DNA from 4 places in the Paenibacillus sp. ClWae2A genome. Region 2 is predicted to be linked to each of the others. Evidence: riboswitches for the same ligand, from Rfam matches in the RefSeq annotation. Region 2 holds a riboswitch; each other region holds the start of a gene.

Region 1 (2,203 bases), on a different contig from region 2:
TATGCCCGTGGAGGTTCGAGTCCTCTCGACCGCATCATATGAACGATTAAGAAGAAGCTTTCCATTAATGGAAAGCTTCTTTTTTTGTCTTTTTGAACAGTCTGACATTAAGGTTTGAGAAAAAAGGCCATCCATTACCGGGGCAATGCTGCTCTACCTTCCGGCTGCGGGTGGCCAATGTATTATTTTTGCAGCAAATTCTTGATATCTTCTTCAATCTTGTCCGGTGTTGTTTTGGGAGCATAACGTTTAATGACCTGTCCGTTCTGATCCACAAGGAATTTGGTGAAATTCCATTTGATTGCTTTGGATCCGAGCAGGCCGGGTGCTTCTTTGCTAAGGTGCTGGAAGAGAGGGTGAGCGCTTGAGCCGTTCACATCAATTTTCTCAAACATGGGGAAGCTCACGCCATAATTCATCTGACAGAACTCGGCAATATCGTCGGAAGATCCTTTTTCCTGTGCAAACTGGTTACTTGGAAAACCAAGGACTTCAAAGGGTGCATCCTGGAACTTGTCTTGCAATTCTTGCAGACCTTTGAATTGAGGTGTAAGTCCGCATGAGCTTGCCGTATTCACAATCAGTAACACTTTGTCACGGTAGTCGGACATTTCAACTTCTTGACCGCGAAGGGTATTCACTTTGTAATCGTAGACTGTCATCTAAATCGCCTCCATGGTATCATCTGATATCTCTTATTATATTGGTTGCAATTAAATAATGCAAAACTAATATGGTGTTAAAAGAATCAAAACAGGCAAGTTGTGCAGAATACGTGAATGAATTGCGAAGGGAATTTCGTCAGAGTGAGAATTAGATAGATTTAAAGAGATGGATAGAGTATGACCTTATTGTAAGCGTTATTATATGTGAGTATTGCCGAAAATCTGTCGATTCGGTGATCTGTGCGGACTTTACACCGTCATGGCACGGGTGTATGATTCATAACGTAATTTCAATTTAAACTAAATTGTACCTGAAAAACGAAACAAACGATAATATCGCTCGATCTTATTTTAAGATATACGAACGATGTTTTAATCGCTGAGTTTCCATTCATTCATGAGTGGGAAACGGGGGAACCAACAGAATGCGCTGTCCAGGACAGTAGGCATTCATGGGGTGAATTTTCCGGTGACAGCCGGAAATAGGGCGACTCTCGCGCCCGAATCCGTCAGCTAACCTCGTAAGCGTTAAAGGGAGAGGCAACAAGCCGTACGCTGGTTCATGGCGTTTTCGCCATGGGTTCTTTAAGAAGCGTTCGGGAGGCCTTGGTCCCCCACGCTTCTTTTTTGTTGTCTTTTCACGCCAAGGGAGGAACGAATGATGGATACTGAGATGATCTTAGTGACTGCTCCAAATGAAGCAGGACGCAAATTTATCAAATTGCTGATGTACAAAAAAATGCCGTTTGCCGTTCTAACCAACAGTGCAGGGGAAGAGCGCAGACTCCGTAGAATCGGAGTAGAGCATGTCATTCGCATGAATACGGCTGCAGCTCAAAAATGGTTTTTGCCGCAGGGCAGCGTAGGCAACGTGTTTATTTTCGAGAACAGCCTGAATCTGACCTGTCGTTATTTACAGATCTGCCGTTCATGGACATCGAAATCCCTGTGCGTCATTACGGAGCAGAGTCATCCAAAGGGCATCTATCGGGGCATGGGCGCAGACCGGATTGTATATTCGCTCAATGGGGAAGTTGGCTTTCTCCTCAATGGTTAATGCCATAGCTTGTGATTGCTCAGGTGTGAGGTGCCTGTTATAATTGAATGTATCGATAAACGGAAGTTTGAGGAGACTCATGCAAGATGGTGAGTCTTCTTTTTTATGGTTTTAAAGGTAGTTCAAAAAGTCTGCTTTTGATTACGAAGGATGCCTAGCGGCATCATCAGCATCGAATATGAAATTCAGCCGAATAAGAATATGCTTACGAAGTATGTTTCCTTCGGAAACATTGTAGTTGCTCACGTAGTTTTCCCTACGCTCCGCTACTCCATTTCTAGCTTCATTCCATCTTCTCGGTACTGAAGACCAGACTTTTTGAACACGAACTTTTAGATTAGGATCAGGAATCACCTGTGGCTTACAAGGAGGAATTGGCGTGCCGGATGTAGGTGGATTGAAATGGTTGTTTTTTGATGTTGGAGATACACTGGTGGATGAATGGGAGCCGGTTGATGATATTATCGGACAGTTCGTCCGC
Region 2 (2,203 bases):
ATTCCCATTTCAAAGTAAAACGATTTTAGTTCGCTTCCGGCTTCACCGGACCGATCACGTAGACCGTCTTGCCTTTCTTACGTCCAAAATTCAGGGCATGCTTCACACTGTCATAATATACATCAATTTTGTTGCCTTTAATGGCACCGCCTGTATCTTCCGCACGACGGAATCCCAGACCTTCGATATACACCCACCAGCCAATTGGAATGACTTTGGGATCAACCGCAATGGTGCGCCCTTCCGTTACACGAGTACCGGAAGCTGTTTTAGTTCCAATGCCAGGCTCTTCGGAAGAGTAGGCAGTCATGGATACATTTTTAAGTACTTTGGAGTATTTAAAAGAAGTCCCGGATACGGTAATTACTTTGCTGCCCGAGGCAGATGTTTTCTTCGAGTTCGTTGTTGTAGCCTTTTTGGTTGTTGAAGTTTGAGCCGATACGGTCTGAATCTCAGGTTCTTTCACAACCGGTTTTGCTTTGGTGCCGACAGCGATCACTTTATCTACACGATTATTCGCGACAGATTTGCCGACCATTTTTTTGGAGACCAATTCTCCATCCTGAAATACCTTTTCGATGTGCTGTACAAGTGTGCCTTCTTTGCCGTTCACAACGACACGGTTATCCCCTTTGTACAAGCTAGGGTCAGCCGTTTTAATTACTTTGTAAGCGATCGGTTGCTCTACATTTACTGTACGCTTTGTTACGCGCACTACACGGATCTTCATATCCGCTTTGATGGCAGTTCCAAGCGCCGGATACACTTTGTCATTACTTTCAACTTGAATACCTGATTTTTGAATTGCATCTTCTACCGATGAATCGGTTGTATACAGAGTCTTGGTGTCTCCGTCTGCCGTAATGTTAACTGGAACGGCCCGCTCAATAACGATTCGGTCTCCATCTGTAATCGCCCCGTTCATGGACATGGATACCTTATCGTGAGGGCTGACTGTGATCGACTGCTCCTCCAGCATTTCCTGAAGCATTCCTGTACGAGTCTCTACCACCTGAGCTTTGCCGTCAATAACCAGTGAAATTTGTTTCCCGGCCTGACCGTAAACGACTAACAAGATCATGATTGTAAGCGCAATTGAGAAAATCGCGATCAATGCCATTTGACGCATGTTCTCATGCTTCCACCGCAACGCGAAAGACTTACTGGATGATCGTGACTCATGGGTCTCTTCTGGTTGGAATGTGCCCACTTCTCCGTCCTCCTTCATAGCCTCGTCGTCTAAAGTAATGCATGATGTCTTTGACGTGACTATACCAAATTTTCTACAGAACACAGATCGGACCAACATAATCCGGTTCTGCACCATGAATCAATCTTCGCAACATGATGTCATCCTCCTGAATACCTACCGTATGATGACAATATTTCTTTTATTCAAAAACAAAAAAGCCAAAGAAAGAGTGTAAGAGGAACTCTTTCGTGGCTTCCGAATGATTTTGAATATCGGAAATTCATGCACGAGGTTGCCTCTCTTTTTCCGCTTGCGAGGTTAGCTGTCGGGTTCGGGCGAAAGAGAGCCGCCCTATCTTAGGTCACCCGCTCATGGCGGACGCCCTTGAATTCACCCCGAGACCCAAAGAAGAAATCAAATACGGCTTCGCAGTTCCCTTCGCTGCTTTTGGGTCAGCGAACGTTGCGCATCGGCCAAATACACCGATGTTTAAGCCCTATTGGTTCCCCCGCTCTCCGTTAACGGAGACTCAGCGAGACTGATTCATGAAAGTAATGTTGTATCATCGGAAAGTGTCCCTTTGTTCATCCCCCGAACATCTGTCCATTTTTCCGCACAACAATTCACTGAAAAGATGATATCCTGTTTTGATGCATGTTGTAAAGCGTTGATCAAGTACGTTTTTCTGAATATTTGGTTAAAATATTGTAATATTCTTGATTTATTTGGATCAAAGGGCAAATTAACTCCGCTTACCTGCCTTTTTCACCTCATTTACTCGTTTTTTTAACGAATTCCAAATCGTTCCATGGCATTTTTGGTTGTTATTGCAGCAATTTCCTCCACCGAAATGCCTTTAATTTCCGCAGCTGCCTCTGCAACCAGACGTACATGCGCTGTCTCATTTCGCTTCCCTCGATAAGGGTGAGGTGTCAAATATGGAGCATCTGTTTCAATGAAAAACCGGTCCATGGGAACCTTCGCCAGCACCTCTTTGGGTTGCTTTGCATT
Region 3 (2,203 bases), on a different contig from region 2:
AATGGAATGGCAAAGAAGATCGCATCACCTATAAATTAACTCACACATCCCCCGTATCCTGGGCCATGACCGATCCCCTGTACACGATCGTGCTGGAGAACCGCCATATGAATAATTTCCTGAAATCCGGACTGGATGAGCAGACGAAGTCCCGCTGGAGCATGAGTGTAACCAAACTAATAGAAGCCATATTCGGAGGTCTGTCATGGTGAGGTGGAAACGGTGAAAGCGAAAATACGTGAAGGCTGGTTTCTCGTCCGTCAGCATATGTTCATTGCCGCACTCTTATTTCTTTATCAACTCATTTGGGGATATTTCTTCTATCGAATGGTACAATCGGCGGTCATCCCACTACTCCTGCGCTATCCAGATGCTGATGCCGGGGAGCTGAGTACACTTTTGTTCAAAATGGAAAGTCAACTTAACCTGTCTACCCATCCGGAGGTTCATCGTTATCTATGGATTCTGGGGGGCATGCTGCTGGCTCGCATGTTGATCAGCCCCCTCATTCAGGCAGGACTGCTCTACTCACTTCAGCACTTTAATTCTACAGAAGAGCGCATCCCCTTCGTCCGCGGAATCAAAAATCTGTGGAAACCGATGCTGCTGCTCCACACCATACGTACTTTATTGATACTTCTGCCCGCCTACTGGCTCATACCGAAGCTTTACTCGATTCTCATGGACGGATTTCATTCCCTTCAATTACTTTTGCCTGGTATACCTTATGTTGCTGCCTGGATTGTATATGGTTGGATCATCCACCATGCCCTGCTCTACATGCAGTTCGGTGTGTCGGCACCAGAAGGAGAAGGCGGCGCTCACGGCACACTCAAAGCGCTCTGGATTGCACTGCGTCATCTCGTCACCGTGATCGGCATTGCACTGCTGCTGGGCGGTATTCATCTGCTTATCTTCGGGGCATTCACTTCAGCCTCATGGTTACTAACAGGACTCACCGGACTTATACTACAACAGACGTATCCACTTGCCAGATGTCTATTGAGCCTGTGGAAAATATGCGCCCATTTCCGGTTATGGCAGTCCAAAACATCCAAAGGTTAGAGCAGATAGTTTAAAAATTGTTACCATCACATGTTAAACTCATGGCCTAATATGTACTTATAAATAGGCAAACCTCAACCTTTCCCCGTCAAAGGTCGAGGTTTTTTTTGCTAAATTTGTTGCTAAACGTTGCCAAAGCCGTACTCCTCTGTTACAATAATCGCAGTGAGTTTTTAGTAACAACTTTGTAATCTTTACATTCATATTTGTAACTACTTAAAATTAAATCGTCATTTCTTGATTTCGCAGGTGCATAACTAGCATAGCCAAATTCCTGGCACCTGGGAAGCGGGGGAACCAGTTATGGGTGAATTGATCTTGCTACAGAGGGATCATAGGGGACCTTCAACCGAATCCTTAAGCTAACCTCGCAGGCGTTGGAAGGGGAATATCTCTTGTTCAAGAAGAAATTAACCGCAGCTGTACTTAGCATCACATTCGCATTATCGCTTGGTGCAGGTAGCGCATTCGCAGATTCTAAGATGGACAAAGTAATTGATTCAGCAATGGGAACTACATATCAAAGTGGAGGAACAACGCTCAACGGCTTTGACTGCTCCGGATTTACACGGTATGTATTCGACAAGTTGGGTATTGATTTGGCTCGCCAATCCAGTTCCCAATTCGACATGGGTGATTCCGTATCCCGCATGGAAATGAGAGCTGGCGATCTGGTATTCTTTAATACAACAGGTAAAGGCGTATCTCATGTAGGAATCTTTGTAGGGGATGGAAAGTTCGCACACTCATCTTCTTCCAAAGGTGTTACGATCAGTGCATTGAGTGAAAACTACTGGGCCAATCGTTATGTTGGCGCGAAACGGATTATGAGCACGGACGCATATGAATCACTGGCCCTTGACTAGGGACAAGCTGAGCAACATGATGCTGTAACCATTAACCATACTGGAACGAAGCAAGAAGCATAACAGAACCGCCCGGTACATTCTCCGCAGGAATGTATCCGGCGGTTTTTTTGTGCTTCAATCCTTATTCATGTTGCAAGTTATACTCGGGGCATATCCTGCGACATCAACAGGTTCATTTTGCGTTCGTTCGTCCGTGCCCTTATGATGTTTTTACCCATCCCGTTATAATATAAACGAAATTACCGGAACTTTTGTTTCATTTTTTTTCT
Region 4 (2,203 bases), on a different contig from region 2:
ATCCAAGGTTTACTCCACAGGTGCTGGATATATTGAAGAAATACAATGTCAGAGCTACATTCTTCATCGTAGGTAGTCGTGCCGAGAAACATCCCGATCTGGTAAAACGCATCGTTAAGGAAGGGCATATGGTTGGTAATCACAGCTACAATCATCCTGAATTCAGTAAGCTGTCGATGAATGCCTTTCGCAAACAAATTTTACATACCGGGAATATTATTCGACGTTTGGCGGGATATACGCCCAAGATGATTCGGCCACCTTATGGAGACATTAATGAAGAACAGTTGAGATGGGCTGCCAGACAACACTATAGCATTGTGAACTGGAACGTAGACTCACTGGACTGGAAAGGCCTTTCAAAGGAACAGGTGAAGGATAACATCCTATCTGCCGTGAAACCTGGCTCCATCGTTCTGCAACATGCTGGAGGCGGTGTAGGATCAAACCTGAACGGCACGATTGAGGCTTTGCCAGAAATTATTGAGGAACTGCGTAACCGGGGATATGAACTGGTCACCTTGGACGAAATGCTGGGATTGCCAAAGGCCAAAGATTAGGATGACCGTGACAGGAAATAAATGAGAATATTAAAAGGGTGCCTGTTCAATCGCAAGTTAGCGACTGGCAGACACCCTGTTTGAATTCATTAGATGTAATTTACGCTCTACTTCAGAATGTACAACTCGATATCCTGAAATCCAAATGTGCTTACGGACTGTTTGCTACCAGGGATGAAGATATCGATACGGTGTCCCTTGATTGCACTGCCCACATCACGTGCTGTGGCTACAAAAGCCTGTTTTGGCAATCCTGGATGGCTGTGACCAGTTACCAGCACTTTGGTTCCAAGTGGAATCACACTTGGATCAACTGCAATCGTACCCAGTTCAAGGTCATTCCCGAAATAATCGACTGCACCCCATCCTCCATTTTCAGACGGATCTGCAGAGTATGCCGTTGCTTTCACGTTCACAGCTTTGCTGTAATCGAATGTTTTACCCCAGGCTTGAACCACTTTGTTATCTGTGTTAACGTCCAAGCTTGCTGTGGTAACCGTGTTGGCTTGGGTCTTGCTCTCCGCCGCGGCGGCAGCTACATTGTTTGCCTTACCGGGAATCGTAATTTTCAAACCAGGATAAATGTTGTAAGGCGAGATGTCGTTGTTTGCTTTAACTAATGTGTTGATTGCTACTCCGTATTGTTTCGATAAGGTGTAGAAGGTATCCCCCTCTTTGGCCACATGAACTGAATCGGCGTGAGCCGGAACGGCTTGAATGAGCATTGCTGTTGTCATTAATGCCACTGCTGTTTTGGCTATACGTTTCTTGTTAATCATGGTCTTCCTCCCTCATTATGCCTGCGAAGTTAGTTGTCGGATTCGGATGAGGAGCCCACCCTATAGGTTCATCATTACATTTGAAACGATATGTACCCCTAATTCACCCCAAGCAGTGTGCTGTAGATCTTCCCCTGCACAATCTGCATCGTTACATCCCCCGCACTCCCTGTCCGGAAGTTTCGGCAGAGTTCAATATATCACAATTTTGTAACCTGAACTTGTAGTAATTCTTACCAAGTGGTTTTTAACATGTCATCATATGTAAGAATACTGGATACTTTAGAAATGTGGGACGACCCGATTCCTTAATATTTGGTAACAGAAAAGTTACTTTTTCGAATCCATACGTGATTATTATCCATAAAAAATAGCGTTACCGACTCGAAGTCAGTAACGCTATTTGATCACTTCATTTAGAGTACTTTGGCAAGAAAATCACGTGTACGTGAATTTTTTGGAGCTCCAAAAACCTCATCAGGTGTTCCCTCTTCCACAATAACCCCGCCATCCATGAACAGGATTCGGTCTCCCACTTCACGTGCAAAACCCATCTCATGTGTTACGATGACCATCGTCATTCCGCCTTCTGCAAGACGTTTCATGACATCCAGCACTTCGCCGACCATCTCAGGGTCCAGTGCCGACGTAGGCTCGTCAAACAGCATCACATGCGGCTGCATGGCCAATGCTCTAGCAATGGCGATCCGCTGTTTCTGTCCACCAGACAGCTGATTCGGGAATGTATCTTTTTTATCGTACAAGCCCACGGTGTTAAGCAAATCAGCAGCAATTTTTTCCGCTTCCTGAGTCGATTGTTTCTTCACTTTAATCGGAGCAATCGTGATGTTTTGCTGTACCGTT

Evidence for each region. A riboswitch is a leader RNA that binds a small molecule or an ion and turns the genes downstream of it on or off. The one in region 2 is predicted to bind cyclic di-AMP.
Region 1: linked by a shared signal. The riboswitch ahead of QVE09_RS20255 (HAD family hydrolase) and the one ahead of QVE09_RS29695 (resuscitation-promoting factor) in region 2 are both predicted to bind cyclic di-AMP.
Region 3: linked by a shared signal. The riboswitch ahead of QVE09_RS30710 (C40 family peptidase) and the one ahead of QVE09_RS29695 (resuscitation-promoting factor) in region 2 are both predicted to bind cyclic di-AMP.
Region 4: linked by a shared signal. The riboswitch ahead of QVE09_RS04210 (3D domain-containing protein) and the one ahead of QVE09_RS29695 (resuscitation-promoting factor) in region 2 are both predicted to bind cyclic di-AMP.

The regions. Positions count from the first base shown of each region.
Region 1 is NZ_JAULSQ010000007.1:104,535-106,737, reverse strand. It holds tRNA gene QVE09_RS20265 (tRNA-Leu) at 1-34, shown strand, start outside; gene QVE09_RS20260 (glutathione peroxidase) at 183-662, opposite strand; cyclic di-AMP (ydaO/yuaA leader) riboswitch at 1,033-1,208, shown strand; gene QVE09_RS20255 (HAD family hydrolase) at 1,324-1,722, shown strand; gene QVE09_RS20250 (HAD family hydrolase) at 2,102-2,203, shown strand, end outside.
Region 2 is NZ_JAULSQ010000020.1:15,421-17,623, reverse strand. It holds gene QVE09_RS29695 (resuscitation-promoting factor) at 26-1,210, opposite strand; cyclic di-AMP (ydaO/yuaA leader) riboswitch at 1,484-1,737, opposite strand; gene QVE09_RS29690 (TatD family hydrolase) at 1,979-2,203, opposite strand, start outside.
Region 3 is NZ_JAULSQ010000023.1:18,505-20,707, reverse strand. It holds gene QVE09_RS30720 (M1 family metallopeptidase) at 1-212, shown strand, start outside; gene QVE09_RS30715 (hypothetical protein) at 223-1,065, shown strand; cyclic di-AMP (ydaO/yuaA leader) riboswitch at 1,320-1,457, shown strand; gene QVE09_RS30710 (C40 family peptidase) at 1,461-1,931, shown strand.
Region 4 is NZ_JAULSQ010000001.1:1,017,526-1,019,728, forward strand. It holds gene QVE09_RS04205 (polysaccharide deacetylase family protein) at 1-560, shown strand, start outside; gene QVE09_RS04210 (3D domain-containing protein) at 668-1,339, opposite strand; cyclic di-AMP (ydaO/yuaA leader) riboswitch at 1,342-1,537, opposite strand; gene QVE09_RS04215 (amino acid ABC transporter ATP-binding protein) at 1,756-2,203, opposite strand, start outside.